DNA from 3 places in the Kribbella sp. NBC_01505 genome. Region 3 is predicted to be linked to each of the others. Evidence: riboswitches for the same ligand, from Rfam matches in the RefSeq annotation. Region 3 holds a riboswitch; each other region holds the start of a gene.
The links. Region 3 has a riboswitch for thiamine pyrophosphate ahead of OG474_RS17360 (purine-cytosine permease family protein). Riboswitches for the same ligand answer to the same signal wherever they lie in the genome.
Positions count from the first base shown of each region.

Region 1 (3,267 bases), 690 kb from region 3:
TGAAAGTGCGCTGAGCTCTGGCCGAGGGGTCGATCGGAGTGCTATGCAGGTCTCTTCGCCTGGGTCGTCCAGGCGCTGACAATCCCGCCGCGGGGGGACCGACGGCGGGTTTGGGGGGAACCACTGTGGTGTGTATTCGTGCTGCGTTCATGGCTGTCGTGGTGCTCGGTTTCGGGGTCGGGTGCGGTACGGCGGAGTCCACCGAGCCGGCCGCGGTCGCCGGCAAACCAATCGCAAAGACCGTCACCACCCAACCGCCAACGGCTCAACCGGCAACCGCTCAACCCGCAACCGCTCAACCGGCGACCACGCCGACACCGGCCGTCACGACGACGGTGAAGCCGAAGCTCGTCGTACCGAAGACGACCACGAAATCGGTCGTCGAGCTCAAGGTGATCCCGTTCAAGAAGAAGACGGTCACCGACAGCGCCCTGCCGAAGGGCGAGCGCACGATCCGGACCCCGGGCGTCAACGGTTCCCGGAAGCTCACGTACGACGTCACCTATGTCGACGGGAAGCAGACGACGAAGAAGCTCGTCCGCCAGGAGGTCGCCAAGGAACCGCGAACCCAGGTGACGGCCGTCGGTACCAAGGTCGAAGCGGAGGAGACCGGCGGCGGCTGCGATCCGAACTACAGCGGCTGCGTCCCGATCGCGAGCGACGTCGACTGCTCCGGCGGCAGCGGGAACGGCCCTGAGTACGTCGATGGCCCAGTCACCGTCACCGGATCCGACATCTACCGCCTGGACGCCGACCACGACGGCATCGGCTGCGAGTAGGCACGGCATGCCGGGCCATGCGATGTAATGCGTGGGTGTTGACCTACGAGCTGACGTCCAGGGACCTGGAGGAGGTCCGGTTCGCGCTGTCGCCTGCGGCGGAGACTGTGCTGAGCCTGCGGGCGCTGCGGGACCCCGGTCGGTTTCCCCTGCAGCTTCCGTGGGTTCGTGCGGTGCAGCCGCTTCTGAGTGACCTGGACTGGACAGTCCTCGGCCAGCTCGTCAACGACACGATGGGCAGCCCGGACTTCCTCACGCCGCGGCCGACCTCGCCGCTCACCCAGTTCGCCGATGAGCTCGAGCTGATAGCCGCGGTCGATCAAGACACGTTCACCCGACAGCTCACGGCGGTGAACGGCGAGCTGGACCAAGACCTCACGCCGGCCCGGGTCGCCACGGCACTCAGCGACTACTGGCAGACGGTCATGGCGCCGTACTGGAATCGCATGCGGACGATCCTCTCCGCCGACATCACCTATCGCGGCCACATCCTCACCCAGCAAGGCACCGCCGCGATGCTCAACGAGCTAGGCCCCGCAATCTCTTACCACCAAGGGCTTCTGAAGGTCGACAAGGTCAGCGAACAAAGCCGCACCGAGAGCGTCGACGGCCGCGGCCTCGTCCTCCAGCCAACCCTCTTCGGCCCCCACGCTGTCATCCCGTACGACCCCGGCGCCGAACCGTTCCTCGGCTACCCGCCCCGCGGCCAGGCCAACCTGTGGACCGTCGTCGATCCGCCCACGCCACAGGACCTGGCCCAACTCATCGGTACGGCGCGCGCCCGCATCCTGCAGCTCCTCACGCATCCGCGCACCACCACCGACGTGGCCGCCGAGCTGCAGGTCACCCCGTCAGCGGTCAGCCAGCACCTCCAACTGCTCCGCCGTACCGGCCTGGTCGAAGCGCAACGAGCCGGCAAGCAGGTGCTCTACCGACCGACAGAGTTGGCCCAATTGCTGACAGGACACTAGTGTCCCGCAAACGATGTAGGTCGAGTGATATCGGTGTCCAGGTGCGTGCATCGTGGTGCTTGAGGCGCGTCCTCGATGCGGTGTTCATCGTGGGCGTGACTCAAGCGCCGCGAGGTGCGTGCCTGGGCGCCGATAGCGCCGAGCTACATTGTTTGCGGGACACGGAAGTCGAAACCAGACCGCGGGAGCTCGCACCGGAGTGGGCTGAGAGGGCGACAGAGCAGGCGTCGCCGACCGCTGAACCTGAATCGGGTAATTCCGACGGAGGGAGGACGCATGACGCAGTACGACGAGTCACCGGCCGAGCACGCCGTGTGGGTGAACGGTACGGCGACCACCAGCGGACCGGGGATGTCGGTCGCGGAGCTGGTCCGGGAGATGTCGGACCGGCAGACCGGGATCGCGGTCGCGGTGAACCAGAGTGTGCTGACCCGCGGCGAGTGGGCCGCCACGATCCTGACCGCGGGTGACCGGGTCGAGATCGTCGGCGCGGTCCAGGGAGGCTGAGATGGACGACCCCTTCGAGCTGGGCGGCCGCACGTACTCCTCGCGGCTCATCATGGGCACCGGCGGTTCGGCCAACCTGGAAGTGATGGAGGAGGCATTGATTGCCTCCGGCACCCAGTTGACCACGGTCGCGATGCGCCGGCTGGGCACCGGGCACGAGGGTTCGGTGCTCGATGTGCTGAAGCGGCACGGGATCGAGATCCTGCCGAACACGGCCGGCTGTCACACCGCCGCGGAGGCCGTGCTGACCGCGCGGCTGGCGCGCGAGGCGCTGGGGACCGATCTGATCAAGGTCGAGGTGGTTGCCGACGACCACCTGCTGCTGCCGGATCCGGTCGAGCTGCTCGACGCCGTCGACATCCTGGTCGCCGACGGCTTCACCGTGCTCCCCTACACGAACGACGACCCGATCCTGGCCCGCCGCCTGGAGCAGGCCGGCTGCGCGGCCGTGATGCCGCTGGCCGCACCGATCGGTTCCGCGCTCGGCATCCGCAACCCGCACAACATCTCCCTGATCGTCGAGGGCGCGAACGTCCCGGTCATCGTCGACGCCGGCCTCGGTACGGCGAGCGACGCGGCACTGGCGATGGAGCTCGGCTGCGCAGCCGTCATGCTGGCGACCCCGGTCACCCGCGCGGAGAAGCCGGCCCTGATGGCGGCCGCGATGCGCGACGCGGTCAGCGCCGGCCGGAACGCTTTGCTGGCAGGGCGAGTCCCCCGCCGCTGGCACTCCGCGCAGGCGTCCTCCCCCACAACCGGACTGCCGACTTCGGAGTAGCTATGGACTTGGCGACAGTAGCGGCGGCCAACGACGCGTGGATGGGTCCGGCGCCGGAAGGCTCGGAGATCGTGGAGACCGCGGAGTACCGGCTGGTCCGGCTCCCCGATCGCTTCCCCCATCCGCTGCAGGTGCAGTGGATCAAGTCCACGCGCCCGGCGGCCGCCGTACTGGATGACGCGGTTGCCAAAGCATCCACCTATGGCCTGCCCGAGGTGTCCGTCTACGTCAA
Region 1 is NZ_CP109425.1:4,360,329-4,363,595, reverse strand. It holds gene OG474_RS20655 (hypothetical protein) at 1-3, shown strand, start outside; gene OG474_RS20650 (G5 domain-containing protein) at 150-779, shown strand; gene OG474_RS20645 (DUF5937 family protein) at 815-1,750, shown strand; TPP riboswitch at 1,922-2,037, shown strand; gene thiS (sulfur carrier protein ThiS) at 2,027-2,257, shown strand; gene OG474_RS20635 (thiazole synthase) at 2,259-3,035, shown strand; gene OG474_RS20630 (GNAT family N-acetyltransferase) at 3,038-3,267, shown strand, end outside.
Region 1: linked by a shared signal. The riboswitch ahead of thiS (sulfur carrier protein ThiS) and the one ahead of OG474_RS17360 (purine-cytosine permease family protein) in region 3 are both predicted to bind thiamine pyrophosphate.

Region 2 (3,267 bases), 810 kb from region 3:
CGGATCCAGCGAGAGGTTGAACTGATCCTCCCAGCGGAACTCGAACCTGGCCGTCGACAACGCGTCGTCCCAGGCCTGCGCCCCCGGGTGCCCCTTGGCCAGATCGGCAGCGTGGGCAGCGATCTTGTACGTGATCACGCCGACCTTGACGTCATCGCGGTCCGGCAGACCGAGGTGCTCCTTCGGCGTGACGTAGCACAGCATCGCCGTACCCAGCCAGCCGATCTGCGCCGCGCCGATGGCGCTGGTGATGTGGTCGTACGCCGGCGCCACATCAGTTGCCAACGGCCCCAATGTGTAGAACGGCGCCTCACCGCAGAGCTCCTCCTCGAGCCGCACGTTCTCCGCGATCTTGTTCATCGGCACGTGCCCCGGACCCTCGATCATCACCTGGACGTCGTGCTCCCAGGCGATCTTGGTGAGCTCCCCGAGCGTCCGCAGCTCGGCGAACTGCGCCGCGTCGTTCGCGTCCGCGATACATCCCGGCCGAAGCCCGTCGCCGAGCGAGAACGTCACGTCGTACTCACGCAGGATCTCGCACAGCTCGGCGAAATGCGTGTACAGGAAGGATTCCTGGTGATGCGCGAGGCACCAGGCCGCCATGATCGACCCGCCGCGCGAGACGATGCCGGTGATCCGCCGCGCGGTCAGCGGCACGTACCGCAGCAGCACGCCCGCGTGCACGGTCATGTAGTCGACACCCTGCTCGCACTGCTCGATCACCGTGTCGCGGTAGACCTCCCACGTCAGTGCGGCCGGATCACCCTTCACCTTCTCCAGCGCCTGGTAGAGCGGCACGGTCCCGATCGGGACGGGTGAGTTCCGCAGGATCCACTCGCGGGTCTCGTGGATGTTCTTGCCGGTGGACAGATCCATCACGGTGTCCGCGCCCCAACGGGTGGCCCAGACGAGCTTCTCGACCTCGTCCTCGATCGAGCTGCTGACCGCGGAGTTGCCGATGTTCGCGTTCACCTTCACCAGGAACTTCTTGCCGATGATCGTCGGCTCGCTCTCCGGGTGCCGGCGGTTGACCGGGATGACGGCCCGGCCGCGGGCCACCTCGGACCGGACGAACTCCGGATCCATGTTCTCCCGGAGTGCGACGTACCGCATCTCCTCGGTGATGGTGCCTGCTCGGGCGTGGGCGAGCTGGGTCAGGTTCGCCCGCCCGGCCACCCACTCGCGCCGCAGCGCGGGCAGACCGGTCTGTACGTCGATCTGCGCGGTCGCGTCCGTGTACGGCCCGGACGTGTCGTACAGGTCGAAGTGCTCGCCGTTGGTGAGATGGACGCGGCGAGCTGGAACTCCCAGCTCGCCGCGGTAGATCTTCTCCGACCCCGAGATCGGGCCGGTGGTGACAGTCGGTCGTACGGTGCCGATAGTTGTCACTTGCTGTGCTCCCTACGCCGGAATTACCCGGACAGGTTCGGCGGTCGGCGGCGCCGGATTCCTCCAGCCGCCCTCTCAGCCCACTACGGTGCGAGCTCCCGCGATCTCCAGTTATCAGCCATACCTTAGTAGAGTTCCGACGATGCGCGACTTTGTGTATCCGCCGGTAGTCGGTTTCGCCAGGACGGCCTTCAAGGTGCTGGACGTGAACTTCCAGCTCTCCGGCACCGAGAACGTGCCCCGTAGCGGCGGTGCGGTGATCGCGCTGAACCACATTAGCTACGTCGACTTCATCCTCGGCGGGTACGGCGCTGTGCCGAGCAAGCGGCTGGTCCGGTTCATGGCCAAGGACATCCTGTTCCGGAACCGCTGGTCCGGTCCGCTGATGCGCGGGATGCACCACATCCCGGTGGACCGCGGTGCCGGCGCGGCGTCGTACTCACAAGCACTTGAGTACTTGCGGGCCGGTGAGGTGGTCGGTGTCTTCCCGGAGGCGACGATCAGCCGGTCGTTCGAGCTGAAGGAGTTCAAGTCCGGGACGGTCCGGATGGCGGCGGAGGCCGGCGTACCGGTGATCCCGCTGATCCTCTGGGGCACCCAGCGGATGCTCACCAAGGACCACCCGAAGGACTTCTCCCGGCACCGCACGATCGCGATCACGGTCGGTACGCCGATGGCCGTGACCACGGACGACGATCCGGTCGAGGCGACCGCCGTACTGCGGTCGACGATGGCCGAGATGCTCGACGACACCATCCGCGCCTACCCGGAGCAGCCGCCGGGCGCCTGGTGGCTGCCGGCCGCGTACGGCGGCTCCGCGCCGACTCCAGAAGAGGCGGATGAGCTGGACCGCGAGGAGCTGGCACGCCGGGCCGAGCGGCGGCAATAGCACCGACGCACCCCGGACAAGGGGTTGACCCTTGACGGTCTGTGAGGGTACGAAGGGCACTTGTTATTGACAAGGCAGGAATCTGGGGGATTTCTGTGCTGCTTGCCTTGTGCTGGGCGGGGGAAGGTTTTGTGTTCGATTCACCGGAAGAACTGCGCCTGTTCGAACCCGGGACGCTGGTGGTGGCACCGCATGTCGCGGAGCACATCCCGGATGCGGGGGCCTATTTCATCGACTGGTCCACCCGGGACCTGGACGCCGAGCGCGCCCGTGAGGTCGAGGCCGCGGTCAACGGGCGCCGCTGCGCGAACGGCTGGTTCCCGCTCGAGCGCCTGGACAGCATCGGTCACCGGGGTTTCTGGCGCGGTCCACTGACCTATCTGGCCCAGATGACGGCAGACGACGCGGCCATCCTGCAGGACTGGGCCGCACGCGGCCTGACCGGTGAGAACCGGCGGCGTATCCAGGCCACCGTCGATCACCTGCTGCACCAGCAGGGGCACGCGGCCGCTGCCACCTGGGCAGTGGCCGTTCGCCCCCAGGCTGGTCTGGACGCGGACGCCCTTGGCGACCGGCTCTTCACAGCCTGGGAACAGAACCTCGACGCGGTGCGCACCAAGGACGTGGCCAAGGCAGTGCGCCGCTGGAACCGCTAGTGCCTAATGGAACTGCGGGATGATCAGGTAGAGCCCGTAGAGCACCGCAGCGAGGCACGCTGCGAAGCACAGTGACGCCACTGCGGTGTCCACCATCGGGGCCGGCCGCTTCTCGTCGATAGCTGCCGCCCGGCGCGCCATGGCGGTCACACCGAAGGCGAACAGCACCGCCAGCCCCACTCCGAAGAGCAGGCTGACCAGGGCGACCTCACCGAGTGCACTCCAGTTGATGTGCATCGTCCTGCCCCTCTCAGACCGCCGCGGGCGCCGAGGAGGCGGCCGGGGTGCTCGGGTACTCGTTCACGTTGTTGGAGGTGACCGGCGTACGCCGCG
Region 2 is NZ_CP109425.1:4,479,913-4,483,179, reverse strand. It holds gene thiC (phosphomethylpyrimidine synthase ThiC) at 1-1,389, opposite strand, end outside; TPP riboswitch at 1,382-1,501, opposite strand; gene OG474_RS21205 (lysophospholipid acyltransferase family protein) at 1,532-2,278, shown strand; gene OG474_RS21200 (hypothetical protein) at 2,374-2,934, shown strand; gene OG474_RS21195 (hypothetical protein) at 2,938-3,171, opposite strand; gene OG474_RS21190 (anion permease) at 3,185-3,267, opposite strand, start outside.
Region 2: linked by a shared signal. The riboswitch ahead of thiC (phosphomethylpyrimidine synthase ThiC) and the one ahead of OG474_RS17360 (purine-cytosine permease family protein) in region 3 are both predicted to bind thiamine pyrophosphate.

Region 3 (3,267 bases):
CAACCACGAGGTCGGGCACGCGCTCGGCCACGGGCACTCGACCTGCGCGAAGGCGAAGACGCCGGCGCCGGTGATGATGCAGCAGACCAAGGGACTCGGTGGCTGCCGGCCGAACGCGTGGCCGACGATCAAGGCCACCTGACCACGTCCCGTGAGAAGCTGAGCCCCCAGGGAGGGAGCAGCGATGTCGTCACAGGACTTCCCGACGTACGGACGTGAACCGGAGCCCGAGCGCCCGGACGAGGTGCAGGAACAGCAGCACCTCGCCCCACCCACGCCGTACGGCGGTGGCACGTACGGTCACGGCGGCCAGCCAGTGCCCCCGCCCTACGCGCCGCCCCCGCAGAACTACGGCTCCCAACCGGGCCAGTACGGCGGTCCGCCCACCGATCCGGCACAGCCGCCGAGCTACCGGCCGGGACACCCGTACGGCGCGCCCGTGGATCCGCATCCGGACCACTTCCCGACGTACGGGCGCAAGGAGCCGTTCGCCGGTCGCGACCCGCGCGCGGCGAAGGTGGTGCTGCTCGCGACGCTGATCGCGGCGATCTACGGGCTGATGGTGATCTCGATCCAGCGGGTCTCGATCCGGGAGATCACCCAGGCACCGGGCTCAACGCTCAACCACCCGCTGCGCACCGACGTGATCGACGCACTCGGCCAGCTGCTGATCCTCCTGGTCGGTGTGGCCGCGCTGGCGCTCTGGGCGCGCGACGTGCTGGCTCGCCGCAAGGCCGCTCGCCAGCCGGAGACGTCCGAGATCCTGGGCGGCGTGCTGGTCGCGGCCTCGCTGATCCCGCTGCTCGTCTGGCTGGTGATGGTGCTGACGACCGGTCTGGGTGCTGCCGACGACACTCTGGATCGCCTGCCGAAGGCCTACGCCTGGGGCGGCTTCGGTCTGCTGATCCTCGCGGCCGGCCTCTTCCTCGGCTACCGCGAGCTCAAGCCGGACCCCGACACCGTGGTCCGGGCCGCACCGGGCCGCGCGCCCTGGGAGTGAGCACTCCGGCAGTCCTGGTCCCGGGCCTCGGCCTCGGGCCGGAGTCCTACGCGCCGACGGTCGAGCACCTGTCGATGCCCTACCTCGTCGCCACCCTGCCTGGGTACGGCGAACCTGCCGGCGACCGCGAGGACCTGCACCCCGCGGCCCTCGCCGTACTGCTGGAGCGGAAGGTGCGCGAGCGTTCCGTGCTCGTCGGGCACTCCGCCGGCGCCCAGATCGCAGTGGAGCTGGCCGTCGCGCATCCCGAGCTGGTCCACGCACTGGTGCTGATCGCTCCGAGCGGTGACGTGAAAGCCTCCAGCTGGCTGGACCTGGGGATGCGGTGGCTGGAGTCCGCCGCACCGGAGTCACCGCGGCTGGTCCCGGTCCTCGCACCGCAGTACGCACGCACTGGACTCCCGACCATCGCCCGCGCCGCGGCTGCCTGCCGGAAGCACGACCTGGCTGCTGTGATCACCAGAGTGAAGGCGCCGGTGGTGATCGTGCGCTCACAGCACGACCACCTGTCGTCGGCCGACTGGGCGCTCAAGCTGGCCAAGCTGACGCACGGTGAGGCGCGGACGCTCTCCACCGGGTCGCACATGCCGGTGCTGACCAACGGTCCGGAGGTGGCCGCGCTCATCCACCGAGCAGCCGCTGCGCGGTCAACTGAGTAAAGCGTTATCGTTGACGCGGTAGCAAACACCTCTGCGGGAGCTCGCACCGAATGCGGGCTGAGAGGGCGACTAGAGACCGGGTCGCCGACCGCCTGAACCTGACCGGGTAATGCCGGCGTAGGGAACGCGATGACTGACACTGCGGTTCGTCCTGCTGACAATGAAGAAGCTCCCCTCGTCCTGACCACGGACGCACCGAGGACGCTCGGGTTCCTCGACCAGTTCACCCTCTGGGGCAACTTCGGCATCTCACTCTTCGGCCCGGTCACCGGCGCCCTGGTCGCGGCGTACACGGGGTCGCTGTGGCAGGGCCTGCTGGCGGTGGTCGTCGGGTGCGGGATGGGCGCGCTGGTGCTCGGCGGAGCGGCCGTCTTCGGCTCGCACACCGGAGCGCCCGCGATGGCCAGTCTGCGCGGCCTCTTCGGTCGCCGCGGCTCGATGGCACCGACCGTGCTGAACATCGCGCAGAACATCGGCTGGGCCACGATGGAGATCATCGTGATCTCGCAGGCCGCGGTCGCGGTGACGAGTGAGCGCTGGCGCTGGCTGTTCGTCGTACTGGCCGGCATCATCGCCACCACGATGGCGGTCCGGCCGCTGGGCAGCGTGAAGGTGCTGCGCAAGTTCATGGTCTGGCTGGTGTTGATTGCCTCGGTCTACCTATTCGTCCAGGTGCTGAGCAAGCCGGTGCACGACCTGCCGCAGGACAGCGTGTTCGGCTTCTGGCCGGCCGTCGACCTCGCCGCCGCCGGTGTCGTCTCGTTCGCGCCGCTGGCCGCCGACTACACGCGGCATTCGAAGACCAACAAGGCCGCCTTCGCCGGCTCCTCGCTCGGCTACGGCCTGGCCGCGATCCTGTACTACGCCTTGGGTGTCTTCGCCGTCGCGACTCTGCAGACCAACAGCGAGGACGTGATCACCGCCCTCGTCACCTTGCCGGCCGGCGCGATCGCCTTGTTCGTGCTGCTCGTGGACGAGGTCGACGAGGCCTACGCGAACGTCTACTCGACCACGATGGCCGCGCACAACCTGATCGGGCACGTCGACCGGCGCTGGATCTCGATCGCGATCGGCGTCCTCGCCACCGGCCTCGCGCTCTTGGTTGACCTGGGCAACTACACGCAGTTCCTCTACCTCATCGGCTCGGTCTTCATCCCGCTCTTCGCGGTCGCGATCGCGGACTTCTTCCTGGTGAGCAAGATGAACTGGGACGTCTCCGGTACGGCGAAGTTCCGCTGGCAGCCGACAGTCGCATGGCTGATCGGGTTCGTGGCCTACCAGCTCGTCAACCCGGGCACGGTCGCCGGCTGGTCGCCGTTCTGGCTCGATGTCCAGGGCAAGCTCTTCGGCGGGCACGCGGTTCCGGGCTGGCTGGGAGCGACGTACACGAGCATCGTGGTCTCGATGGTGGCCGCGGTGCTGCTGGGCAAAGTAGGTCGCGGCCGGATCGTGACCCGTACACCGGTGGACAACTGACCTGCGGCACGCGGGATACTGGAGCCCATGCTCAACTCCGCACTGCGCAGCCGGGCCGAGTACGCCGAACTCGGCGCCGACGGTCTGGCCGCGCTGACCTCGCCCGAGCGGGACGCAGCCATCGTCAAGATC
Region 3 is NZ_CP109425.1:3,674,768-3,678,034, forward strand. It holds gene OG474_RS17345 (DUF3152 domain-containing protein) at 1-142, shown strand, start outside; gene OG474_RS17350 (hypothetical protein) at 185-1,000, shown strand; gene OG474_RS17355 (alpha/beta fold hydrolase) at 997-1,659, shown strand; TPP riboswitch at 1,683-1,801, shown strand; gene OG474_RS17360 (purine-cytosine permease family protein) at 1,789-3,135, shown strand; gene OG474_RS17365 (class I SAM-dependent methyltransferase) at 3,163-3,267, shown strand, end outside.